2 linked regions of the Azospirillum brasilense genome follow. The protein of the gene in region 2 interacts with the protein of the main gene of each other region in a pairwise test. Links are inferred from orthologs where the notes say so. Each region holds a gene or a part of one and is shown on either strand. Other genes may lie near its edges.

What was found. The genes of interacting proteins can lie anywhere in the genome.
Region 1: the proteins of btsR (region 2) and H1Q64_RS02360 interact in binary tests that used the Escherichia coli proteins (3 or more experiments, as listed by UniProt). The link is inferred for Azospirillum brasilense from one-to-one orthologs.

The regions. Positions count from the first base shown.
Region 1 is NZ_CP059449.1:501,668-506,982, reverse strand. The notes cover bases 1,512-4,335. They hold H1Q64_RS02360 (glutamate-5-semialdehyde dehydrogenase), read right to left. Parts: upstream 3,652-4,335; coding sequence 2,371-3,651; downstream 1,512-2,370. Other genes in these bases: H1Q64_RS02355 (c-type cytochrome), read left to right, coding at 3,833-4,335; H1Q64_RS02365 (nicotinate-nucleotide adenylyltransferase), read right to left, coding at 1,650-2,267; rsfS (ribosome silencing factor), read right to left, coding at 1,512-1,593. Outside these bases: gpmI (2,3-bisphosphoglycerate-independent phosphoglycerate mutase), read right to left, coding at 1-575; 23S rRNA (pseudouridine(1915)-N(3))-methyltransferase RlmH, read right to left, coding at 713-1,171; more of rsfS, read right to left, coding at 1,213-1,511; more of H1Q64_RS02355, read left to right, coding at 4,336-4,684; H1Q64_RS02350 (sulfite exporter TauE/SafE family protein), read left to right, coding at 4,792-5,315. UniProt on the Escherichia coli protein: Catalyzes the NADPH-dependent reduction of L-glutamate 5-phosphate into L-glutamate 5-semialdehyde and phosphate. The product spontaneously undergoes cyclization to form 1-pyrroline-5-carboxylate.
Region 2 is NZ_CP059452.1:468,650-474,140, reverse strand. The notes cover bases 946-3,945. They hold btsR (two-component system response regulator BtsR), read left to right. Parts: upstream 946-2,085; coding sequence 2,086-2,805; downstream 2,806-3,945. Other genes in these bases: H1Q64_RS28580 (carbon starvation protein A), read left to right, coding at 3,194-3,945; H1Q64_RS28590 (sensor histidine kinase), read left to right, coding at 946-2,089. Also shown: H1Q64_RS28595 (hypothetical protein), read left to right, coding at 1-257; more of H1Q64_RS28590, read left to right, coding at 380-945; more of H1Q64_RS28580, read left to right, coding at 3,946-5,005; H1Q64_RS28575 (MFS transporter), read left to right, coding at 5,235-5,491. UniProt on the Escherichia coli protein: Member of the two-component regulatory system BtsS/BtsR, which is part of a nutrient-sensing regulatory network composed of BtsS/BtsR, the low-affinity pyruvate signaling system YpdA/YpdB and their respective target proteins, BtsT and YhjX.

The DNA of each region.
Region 1 (5,315 bases), on a different replicon or contig from region 2:
ATGGCGTAGTAGCGCCCGCTGACCGTGGCGACATTGACGCCGGGCAGGGCGTGGACGTCGGCCATGAACTCGGCCATCTGGTCCTTGGCACTCTGCGGCGGCACGTCGCGGCCATCGGTGAAGGCGTGGATCTCGACCGGGACGCCCTCATGGGCCAGCACGCCGGCCAGCGCCGCGATGTGGTCCTGGTGCGAATGCACGCCGCCCGGCGACAGCAGGCCCAGGATGTGGCAGCGCCCGCCCGACGCCAGCAGCGTCTTGGCGAGGCCGGTCAGCGCGGCGTTGCGCTCCAGCTCGCCCTCGACGATGGCGTGGTCGATCATCACCAGATCCTGGCGGACGACTCGCCCGGCGCCCAGATTCATGTGACCGACCTCGGAGTTGCCCATCTGGCCCTTGGGCAGCCCGACCTCCTCCTCGCTGGCCTCCAGGAAGGCGCGCGGCTCCGACGACCACAGCCGGTCCCAGTTGGGCGTGTTGCCCTGCGCGATGGCGTTGTCCTCGCGCTCCTCGCGGTAGCCCCAGCCATCCAGGATGCACAGCACTACGGGTCGGGGACGATTGGTCTCGGTCATCACGGTCCTCATACGCCTGTCACGGTCGGGTTGCGGGTCTCGGTCGAACGGTCTGACGCCAGTCTTCTTGTGGCCGGGTTCTTATTGCCTTGGGCCGGATCAGAAAATGGCATGCCTGCGCACGCGCACAATGGGAGTCATGCACGGTGATAGGGGTGTCCGGCCAGAATTTGCTGGGCACGGTAGATTTGCTCCGCCAACATGCCTCGCACCAGCATATGCGGCCATGTCATGGCGCCCAAGGCCAAAAGAAAATCGGCGCGCGCCCGCACGGCGTCGCCGTGGCCGTCCGCCCCGCCGATGAGAAAGGCGATGTCGCCCGCGCCCTGGTCCCGCCAGCCGCCGATCTTGGCGGCGAAGGCTTCGCTGGTTATCGTCTTGCCGCGCTCGTCCAGGGCAACGACAATGGCCCCGGCGGGGATCGCGGCCAAAAGCAGCTCCGCCTCCTGCCGCTTCAACTCGTCGGAGGCGAGGCGCTTCTTCACCTCGACCTCGCGCAGAGTCAGCGGCCAGGACAGGCGGCCGGCATACTCGTCATACAGGTCGCGCGCCGGACCGGTCCGTGACCGCCCAACCGCGGCAAGCCACAGACGCATCGGTCCGACTCCCGTTCGTCACCCGTCCTGACTGTCGTCCGTCAGGCGCTCATGCGCTCGGCGGAGGGCCGCGGCGTCTCCAGACCCCACATCTTCTCGATGTTGTAGAAGGTCCGGACTTCCGGGCGGAACAGGTGGATGATGACGTCCCCGGCGTCGACCAGAACCCAGTCGCACTGGTTCAGGCCCTCGACCTCGACGCCGCGCAGGCCGGCCTGCTTCATGCGGTCGGCCAGCTTCATGGCCATTGCGGCGATGTGCCGGGTGTTGCGGCCCGACGCCACGATCATGTAGTCGGCGATGCTGGTCTTGCCGGCAAGGTCAATGACGACGACGTCTTCGGCCTGATCGTCGTCCAGGGACTTCTCGACGAGCGCCTTCAGTTCGTCCGGCTGGGGAACGGGAACGGGCGCGGGCCGCACAACGGGCGCGGCCGGTTCGATGAACGTGTTGATGGTACCTACCTCGCGATACAGGGTCACGACCCGCTGGCGCGTGCCCGGCGGATCGCCGTCGCCGAAGCCGGATGCAGCGGGTTGCGGAGGAAAATCCAGGCCGGTGTTTTCGAACCGGCCAACCCCTTGGCCTTGTGCATGCTCACCCGGCGACGGGCATAGCGCTGAGCGGCTATGCCACCAAGCGCCCCCATAGAATAAGTTGGACGGGCGAGAACTGCAACCGGCACCAGCCGGAAGATTCGCGTCCACTGCCGCCAGCGGGGGATTTGCCGAAGATTGTCCGCCCCCATCAGCCAGACGAAGCGCGTTTTGGGGAAGCGGAGCGTCAGCTTGGCCAGCGTATCGGCGGTGTAGCGGGTGCCAAGCTCCCGCTCGATGGCGGTGACCCGGATGGCCGGATGGCGGGCGGTGCGCCGGGCCTCCTCCAGCCGCTCGGCGAGCGGCGCCATGTCCCGCACCGGCTTCAGCGGGTTCTGCGGGCTGACCAGCCACCACACCTGATCGAGCCCCAGCGCCTTCAGCGCGTACAGGCTGATGTGCCGGTGCCCGGCGTGGGCCGGGTTGAAGGAGCCGCCGAGCAGCCCGATGCGCAGGCCGGCGTGGAGCGGGCCGGCGTAGCGGTGGGGGGACGCCGCCATGCTTGTCCCCTCCCTAACCCTCCCCCGCTTCGCAGGGGAGGGGATTGGCTCCTCCCCCTGCGCAGCGGGGGGAGGCTGGGAGGGGGGCTCGTGGATGGACGTGTTACGGCCGCGTCTGGCCATCGCCGCGCACGACGTACTTGTAGCTGGTCAGCTGCTCCGCACCGACCGGGCCGCGGGCGTGGAACTTGTCGGTGGAGATGCCGATCTCAGCACCCATGCCGAATTCGCCGCCGTCGGCGAACTGGGTGCTGGCGTTCCACAGCACGATGCCGCTGTCGATGCGCTGCAGGAAGCGCTCCGCCGCCGCCGGGTCCTCGGTCACGATGGCGTCGGTGTGGTGGGAGCCGTGGCGGTTGATGTGGTCAATGGCCCCGTCCACACCGTCCACCACGCCGCAGGCGATGATGGCGTCGAGATACTCGGTGTCCCAGTCTTCCGCCGTCACCGCGGTCACGCGCGGGTCGGCGGCCTGGGCGGCGGCGTCGCCGCGGACGGCGCAGCCGGCGTCCAGCAGGTCCTTCACCAGAACCGGCAGCACGGCGTCGGCGATCCTGCGGTCGACCAGCAGGGTTTCGGCGGCGCCGCAGATCGAGGTGCGGCGCATCTTGGCGTTCATCACCACCTTGCGCGCCTTCTCCGGGTCGGCCTCGGCATCGACATAGACGGTGTTGTTGCCGTCGAGATGCTTGATGACCGGGATGCGGCTCTCCTCGGCGATGCGCTGGATCAGCGACTTGCCGCCGCGCGGGACGATCACGTCGATATAGTCGCGCATGGTCAGCATGTGGCCGACCGCCGCCCGGTCCGTGGTCGGGACGAGCTGGATCGCCGCTTCCGGCAGCCCGGCGGCGCGCAGCCCGTCGGCCAGACAGGCGGCAATGGCGCCGGACGAGCGGATGCTCTCCGACCCGCCGCGCAGGATCGCCGCGTTGCCCGACTTCAGGCAGAGGCCGCCGGCATCGGCAGTGACGTTGGGGCGGCTCTCGTAGATGATGCCGATCACCCCCAGCGGCACGCGCACGCGCTGGATGGCCAGCCCGTTGGGGCGGGTCCATTCGGCGATGACGCCGCCGATGGGATCGGGAAAGTCGGCGATGTCCTCCAGCCCCTTGGCCATCGCCTCGATGCGGGCGTCGTTGAGGGCCAAGCGCTCGATCATGGGACCGGCGAGGCCGCGCTCCTTGGCGGCGGCGACATCCGCGTCGTTGGCCGCCTGGATCTCCGCCTTGCGGGCGCGGATCGCGGCGGCCGCCGCCCGCAAGGCCTGATCCTTCGACGGGCTTGGCACGGTCGCCAGCTCCGCCGCGGCGGCGCGGGCGGCGCGGCCGAGGGCGAGCATCTGATCGTGCAAGGCGTCGGTGGTCTCAAGCAGGGCGGACATCGGTCTCACTCCAGTGGCGTTCGCCAATTGAAAAGGGCCGGAACCATAGCCGATCCTGCGTTTCCGCGAAAGCCATGCCGGTTAAGCCGAAAAGCTGAGTGGAATACTCAACATTCAGCCTGGGCCGCGGATTGTTGCGTGGTTAGCGTTCCCTCATGCAACATTGGCGAGGGAGCCTTTCATGAACCGGCTGGTCCGCCGCGGCGTCGCCGTGGCCGTTGGGGTGGTGTGCCTGGGGGGATCGGCCTGGGCGGAAACACCGCTGGAGCGGGGGCGCGCCCTGGTCAACGGCATCGTCGCCTGCGGCAACTGCCACACGCCGCAGGGGCCGAACGGTCCGGTCGCGGGACAGGAACTGGCCGGTGGGACGCCCTTCGTCGAGGAGCCCTTCACCGCCTACGCCTCCAACATCACGCCGGACCCGGAGACGGGGATCGGGCGCTGGACCGACGAACAGCTGATCACGGCGATCCGCGAGGGCAAGCGCCCCGACGGCAGCCTGATCGGCCCGCCGATGCCCTTCGGCTTCTACCGCGGCCTGTCGGACGGCGACCTGCGCGCCATCGTCGCCTATCTGCGCAGTGTGCCGCCGGTGCGGCATTCTGTCCCGAAGTCCGAGTACCGCATGGCGCTGCCCGCCGCCTACGGACCGCCGGTCGGGTCGGTGGCGGAGGTGCCGCGTACGGACCCGGTGACGTACGGCGCGTACATGGCCGGCCCGCTCGGCCACTGCATGGAATGCCACACGCCGATGCTGCCGGACGGGCGGCTCGACACGACCCGCACCGGGGCCGGCGGGCGGAATTTCACCGGGCCGTGGGGCAACGCCGTGTCCCGAAACATCACGCAGGACAAGGAGCATGGGCTGGGCGGCTGGACCGATGCGGAGATCGGCAAGGCCATAACGGAGGGTGTACGTCCCGACGGCAGCCGGCTGAGCCCTCCCATGGGCTATCATTATTACAAGTCCATGAGCGACGGTGAGTTGGGCGCCCTGGTCGCCTATCTCCGTACGCTTCCTCCGACCCGCTAGACCCCACCGGGCGAGTATGAAATACCGCACCGCCGAAAACGCAGTACCGTAAGCTTTGCCGAGAGGGCATAGTCCGCGGGCTTTTCCACCCGCCGGACCGTGTCCCCATGCTGACCCTGCTGCTGATCGTCTCCGCCTTCTTCGCGGGCGTGCTCAACGCCGTGGCCGGTGGCGGCAGCTTCCTGACCTTTCCGGCGCTGATCATGGCCGGCGTGCCACCGCTGAACGCCAACGCGACCAGCACGGTGGCGGTGTCGCCGGGCGCTCTGGCCAGCGCCTACGGCTACCGGCGGGAGTTGGGGCGGATCAAGGAGGTCAGCCTGCCGGCCTTCCTGGGCGTCAGCCTGATCGGCGGGCTGCTGGGCGCGCTGCTCCTGCTGTGGACGCCGCAGCGCGTGTTCGAGGAGATCATCCCCTGGCTGCTGCTGTTCGCGACGGTGCTGTTCGCCTTCGGCCCGAAGGTGTCGGCCTACATCCGCCGCAACTTCAAGGTCGGCCACGGCACGGTGCTGATCGTGCAGTTCTTCATCGCCATCTACGGCGGCTATTTCGGCGGGGGGATCGGCATCCTGATCCTGGCGACGCTGGGCGTCTTCGGCCTGACCGACCTGCACGCGATGAACGGGCTGAA
Region 2 (5,491 bases):
GGCGCGGCTGGACGGTGATTCCCGCCGATCCGCTGATCCGCGGCTGCACGTCGCGCACCCACATCGTCGAGCTCCACCTCGACCCCAACCAGCCGGGCGCGCCCTTCGTCGGCATCTACGAGCCGGGGGAGGACGGCACCCCCTGCCGGCGCCTGCACGATTCCCTGGAGGGGCTGGCGAGCCGCCTGCGCCTGCCGCCCGCCAACACCGGCACCGTGCCGGCAACGGTGCAGCAGGCCCCCGCGCTGGCTGCCTGAGGCCATCGAAGCGGCCCGGGGGCTCCGGCCGCATCCATTGATTGGAATCATACCGCGGCAGGGCGGGTGGGGGTAGCCTGCGGGCCGGCAATCCCGCCGCCCGCCACCCGCCGTCCGCCCCCATGACCGTCGAGCATCTCAGCCTCGTCTTCCTGCTGCTCCAGCAGATGTGCGTGTATCTGGTCATCGCGTACATGCTGAGCCGGACGCCGCTGTTCCTGCCGGTGATGCACCTCACCGTGCGCTGGCCGCATAAGCTGGCCTGCTACGTCATCTTCTCCATGTTCTGCGTCATGGGGACCTATTTCGGGTTGCAGATCGACGATTCCATCGCCAACACCCGCGCCATCGGGGCCGTGCTGAGCGGCATCCTGGGCGGGCCGTCGGTGGGGCTGGCGGTCGGCTTCACGGGCGGGCTGCACCGCTACTCGCTGGGCGGTATGTCGGCGGTGGCCTGCGCCATTTCCACGGTGACGGAGGGGCTGATCGGCGGTCTGGTGCACCGCCACTTCGTCCGCCAGGGCCGGATCGAGCCGCTGTTCGACCCGCTGCGGGTCGGCGCCGTCACCCTGGTGGCGGAGGTCGCGCAGATGCTGATCATCCTGCTGGTGGCCAAGCCCTTCCCGGCGGCGGTCCATCTGGTCGAGGTGGTGGCGCTACCGATGATCGTCGCCAACACGCTGGGGGCGGGGCTGTTCATGCGCATCCTGATGGACCGCCGCGCCCTGATCGACAAGCAGTCGAGCGCCTTCTCCGCCAAGGCGCTGAAGATCGCCGCGCGGGCCGACGGCGTGCTGCGCCAGGGCTTCAACGAAGAGAACAGCATGCGGGTCGCCCGCATCATCTACGAGGAGACGGGCGTCGGCGCCGTCGCCATCACCGACCGCGAGAAGCTGCTGGCCTTCATCGGCGTCGGCGACGACCACCATCTGCCGGGCACGCCGATCACCTCGCCCCAGACCTATCAGGCGATCGCCAACAACCAGGTGCTCTACGCCGACGGCAATCTGGTCTCCTACAAATGCTCGATCCACCCGAACTGCCGGCTGGGCGCCTCGCTGGTGATCCCGTTGGTCGGGGAGGATGACCGAGTGATCGGCACCGTGAAGCTGTACGAGCCGAAGACCAAGCTGTTCTCCACCATCAACCGCACGCTGGGGGAGGGCATCGCCCGGCTGCTGTCCAGCCAGATCCTCGCCGGGCGCTACGAACAGCAGAAGGCGCTGCTCGCCCAATCGGAGATCAAGCTGCTGCACGCGCAGGTGAACCCGCATTTCCTGTTCAACGCGCTCAACACCATCTCCGCGGTCATCCGCAACGACCCGGAGCGGGCGCGCCAGCTCGTGCAGAGCCTGTCGGTCTTCTTCCGCAAGAACCTGAAGCGCCCCAGCCAGGAGGCCACGGTCGCCGACGAGGTGGAGCATGTCAGCGCCTATCTCCAGATCGAGCTGGCGCGCTTCACCGGGCGCCTGTCGGTGGAGATCGACGTGCCCGACGCGCTGCGCCACGCCCGGCTGCCGGCCTTCCTGCTCCAGCCGCTCGTCGAGAACGCCATCAAGCACGGCACCTCGCAGCTTCTCGGCCCCGGCCATGTCCGCATCGCGGCGCGGCGGGAGGGCGGCGACCTGCTGCTCGCGGTGGAGGACAACGCCGGACTCTACGAGGAAAAGCCGGGCGGCGACGGGCTCGGCATGTCCATCGTGGACCGCCGCGTCCGCAACCGCTTCGGCAATGGCTACGGGGTGGATGTCGTCTGCGAGGCCGACGTCTTCACCCGCATCACCCTGCGCCTTCCCCTGGACATCCCTGCCGTTGCGGAGACCGCGCCATGATGACCGTCCTGATCGTGGACGACGAGCCGCTGGCCCGCGAGGAATTGCGGCGCCTTCTGGAGGAGTTCCCCGACCTCCAGGTCGCCGGGGAATGCGCCAACGCCATCGAGGCCATCGGCGCGATCAACCGCCAGCCGCCCGACGTGGTCTTCCTCGACATCCAGATGCCGCGCGTCAGCGGGCTGGAGATGCTGAGCATGCTCGACCCGGAGCGGATGCCCCGCATCGTTTTCCTGACCGCCCACGACGAATACGCCGTCCAGGCCTTCGAGGAGCACGCCTTCGACTATCTGCTGAAGCCGGCGGACCCGGCCCGGCTGGCCAAGACGCTGCAACGGCTGCGCCGCGAGCGGGCGCCGCAGGATCTCGCCGTACTGAAGGACGCCGCCCCGCTGCGGCTGATCCCCTGCACCGGCCACAACCGCATCTCCCTGTTGAAGCTCGACGAGGTGGAATGCGTGGCCTCCAAGGCGAGCGGCGTCTTCGTCGTCGACGCCGACGGCGAGGAGCGCTTCACCGAGCTGACCCTGCTGACTTTGCAGGAGCGCACCCCGCTGGTGCGCTGCCACCGTCAATATCTGGTCAACCCCGACCGCATCCGGGAAATCCGCCTGATCGACAACGGGCTGGCGGAAATCCAGACGCTGGGTGGCCAGAGCATCCCGGTCAGCCGCCGCTTCCTCGGCCCGCTGAAGGAGCGGCTGGGCATCGGATGAATGTCCTTGTTCCCTCTCCCCTCTGGGGAGAGGGTTAGGGTGAGGGGGGTGCGCGTGGCGGTGCGTCCGGCAAAAGCGCAACCCTCTCACCGGCTCTCAGCGGATGCCAGAGGCATCCGCCTGCCGCCGTCAGCGCTGGCCTTTGGCCAGCGCGAGAGGCCCTGCGGGCCACCCTCTCCCCGCTATCGGCGGACCGAAGGTCCGCCTGTCGCGTCAGCGCAAACTTCGTTTGCGCGTGAGCGGAGGAGAGAGGGTTTATAAAATCCTCCCACCGCTCACCCCCGCTTTCCGACCGCTCGCCACGCCATGGCGCCGCTCCGGGGAGAGCACCACACGGAGGATGAAACCCGGCCTACCGTGACGGCAGTTCCTTCCAAGGAGAGCTGTCATGGATCACGCCCTAACATTTGTGATCGCGACACTCTGCATCCTCGCCCTCTGCTACCGCTTCTACGGCGTGTTCTTTGTGCGCAAGGTGCTCCGTGCCGATGATTCCGAGGTGACGCCGTCCCACATCCTGGCCGACGGGCGAAACTATGTTCCCACCAAGAAGTGGGTGAACGCCGGCCAGCATTTCGCGGCGATCGCCGCCGCCGGCCCGCTGGTCGGCCCCGTGCTGGCCGCGCAGTTCGGCTATCTGCCGAGCTTCCTGTGGCTGCTGATCGGCTGCGTCATCGGCGGCGCGGTGCACGACACGGTCGTGCTGTTCGCCTCGATGAAGCACAAGGGCCAGTCCCTGTCGGAGGTCGCGAAGGCCGAACTCGGCCCGGTCGCCGGCTGGTGCACCGGTCTGGCGATGCTGTTCATCATCACCATCACCATGGCCGGCCTGTCGATGGTCGTCGTCCATGCGCTGGAGCGCAACGCCTGGGGCGCCTTCGCGGTCTTCATGACGATCCCGATCGCCGTGGCGCTCGGCCTCTACGAGAAGATCACCGGCTCGTCCAAGGGCGCCACCCAGGTCGGCATCGCCGCCATCGCCGCCTCCGTCTTCGCCGGCCCCTACATCCAGGGCACGGTGCTGGGCAACTGGCTGACGCTGCACGCCGAGACGGTCGCGCTGATCCTGCCGATCTACGCCTTCTTCGCCACGGCGCTGCCGGTGTGGATGCTGCTGACCCCGCGCGGCTACCTGTCGAGCTTCATGAAGATCGGCGTGTTCGGCGCGCTCGTCGTCGGCGTCGTCTTCATCAACCCGGAAATCCGCTTCCCCGCGCTCACCGATTTCATCCATGGCGGCGGCCCGGTGCTGGCCGGCCCGGTGTGGCCGTTCATCTCGATCACCATCGCCTGCGGCGCCATCTCCGGCTTCCACGCCTTCATCGGCTCGGGCACCACGCCGAAGCTGATCGACAAATGGAGCGATATCCGCACCGTGGCCTTCGGCGGCATGCTGGCCGAATGCGTGGTCGGCGTCATGGCGCTGATCGCCGCCACCTCCCTGCACCCGGCCGACTATTTCGCCATCAACTCCTCGCCCGCCGCCTTCCAGGCCCTGAACATGCAGGTCGTCGATCTGCCGCGGCTCAGCCAGGAAATCGGCCTCGACCTCTACGGCCGCACCGGCGGTGCTGTGACCCTGGCCGTCGGCATGACGGAAATCTTCACCCGCATCCCGTGGTTCGGCACGCTGGCTTCCTACTTCTTCCAGTTCGTCGTGATGTTCGAGGCGGTCTTCATCCTGACCGCCGTGGACAGCGGCACCCGCGTGGCCCGCTACCTGATCCAAGACCTGGGCGGCGACCTCTATGCCCCGCTGAAGCGTCTTGACTGGGTCCCCGGTTCGATCGCCGCGAGCGTGCTGGCCTGCGTGGCCTGGGGCTACCTGCTGACGTCGGGCGACATCAACTCGGTGTGGGCGCTGTTCGGGGTGTCGAACCAGCTCATGGCCTCGGTCGGCCTGATCATCGGCGCCACGATCATCCTGCGCCTGGGCCAGAAACGGGTCTACATGCTGACCTGCCTCGTCCCGCTGGCCTACCTGTTCGTGACGGTGAACTACGCCGGTTACTGGATGATCACCAACGTCTATCTGAACCCGCTGGCCAAGGGCTACAACGTCTTCAACGCCAGCATCTCGATCATCATGCTGTCGCTGGGCTTCGTGATCCTGATCGCCGCCCTCAAGAAGTGGAAGGAACTCCTGCGCATCCGCAAGGACACCCTGCCTGAGACGCTGATCGCCACCCCGGCGGAATAGCCGGACACCGGGCAAGCCGCCCGGAGACGATCAAGCGCTCAACCGGAAGAGGTATCGCTGCTCCCCCAGCGGTACCTCTTCTGCATTTCTGTGGAATGGCTGGGACGCCACCGAATCCGCGAATTACAAGGGTTGATTCGCCATCCGGCGGGTGCCATCCAAGGGCCGGCGCCGTGGCCTCCGGGCTGCGGCGCCGGTTTTTCCGTGAAAGGAACAGGTGGTCGGACACATGCCGCAGGTTGCACGGTCGGTACTCTCGCTCCTGCTCGGGGTCGCATTCCTGATGCTGGGCAACGGCGCGCTCAGCACGCTCATCGGCCTGCGGCTGGCCGGCACGGAGTCCGGCGCGGTCGCGGTCGGCCTGATCACCGCGGCCTTCTACACCGGGCTGACCGGCGGCTCGCTGTTCGCCCACCGCGTCATCACGCGGGTCGGCCACATCCGCGCCTTCGCCGCCTTCGCCTCCGTCCTGTCGGCGGCGGCGCT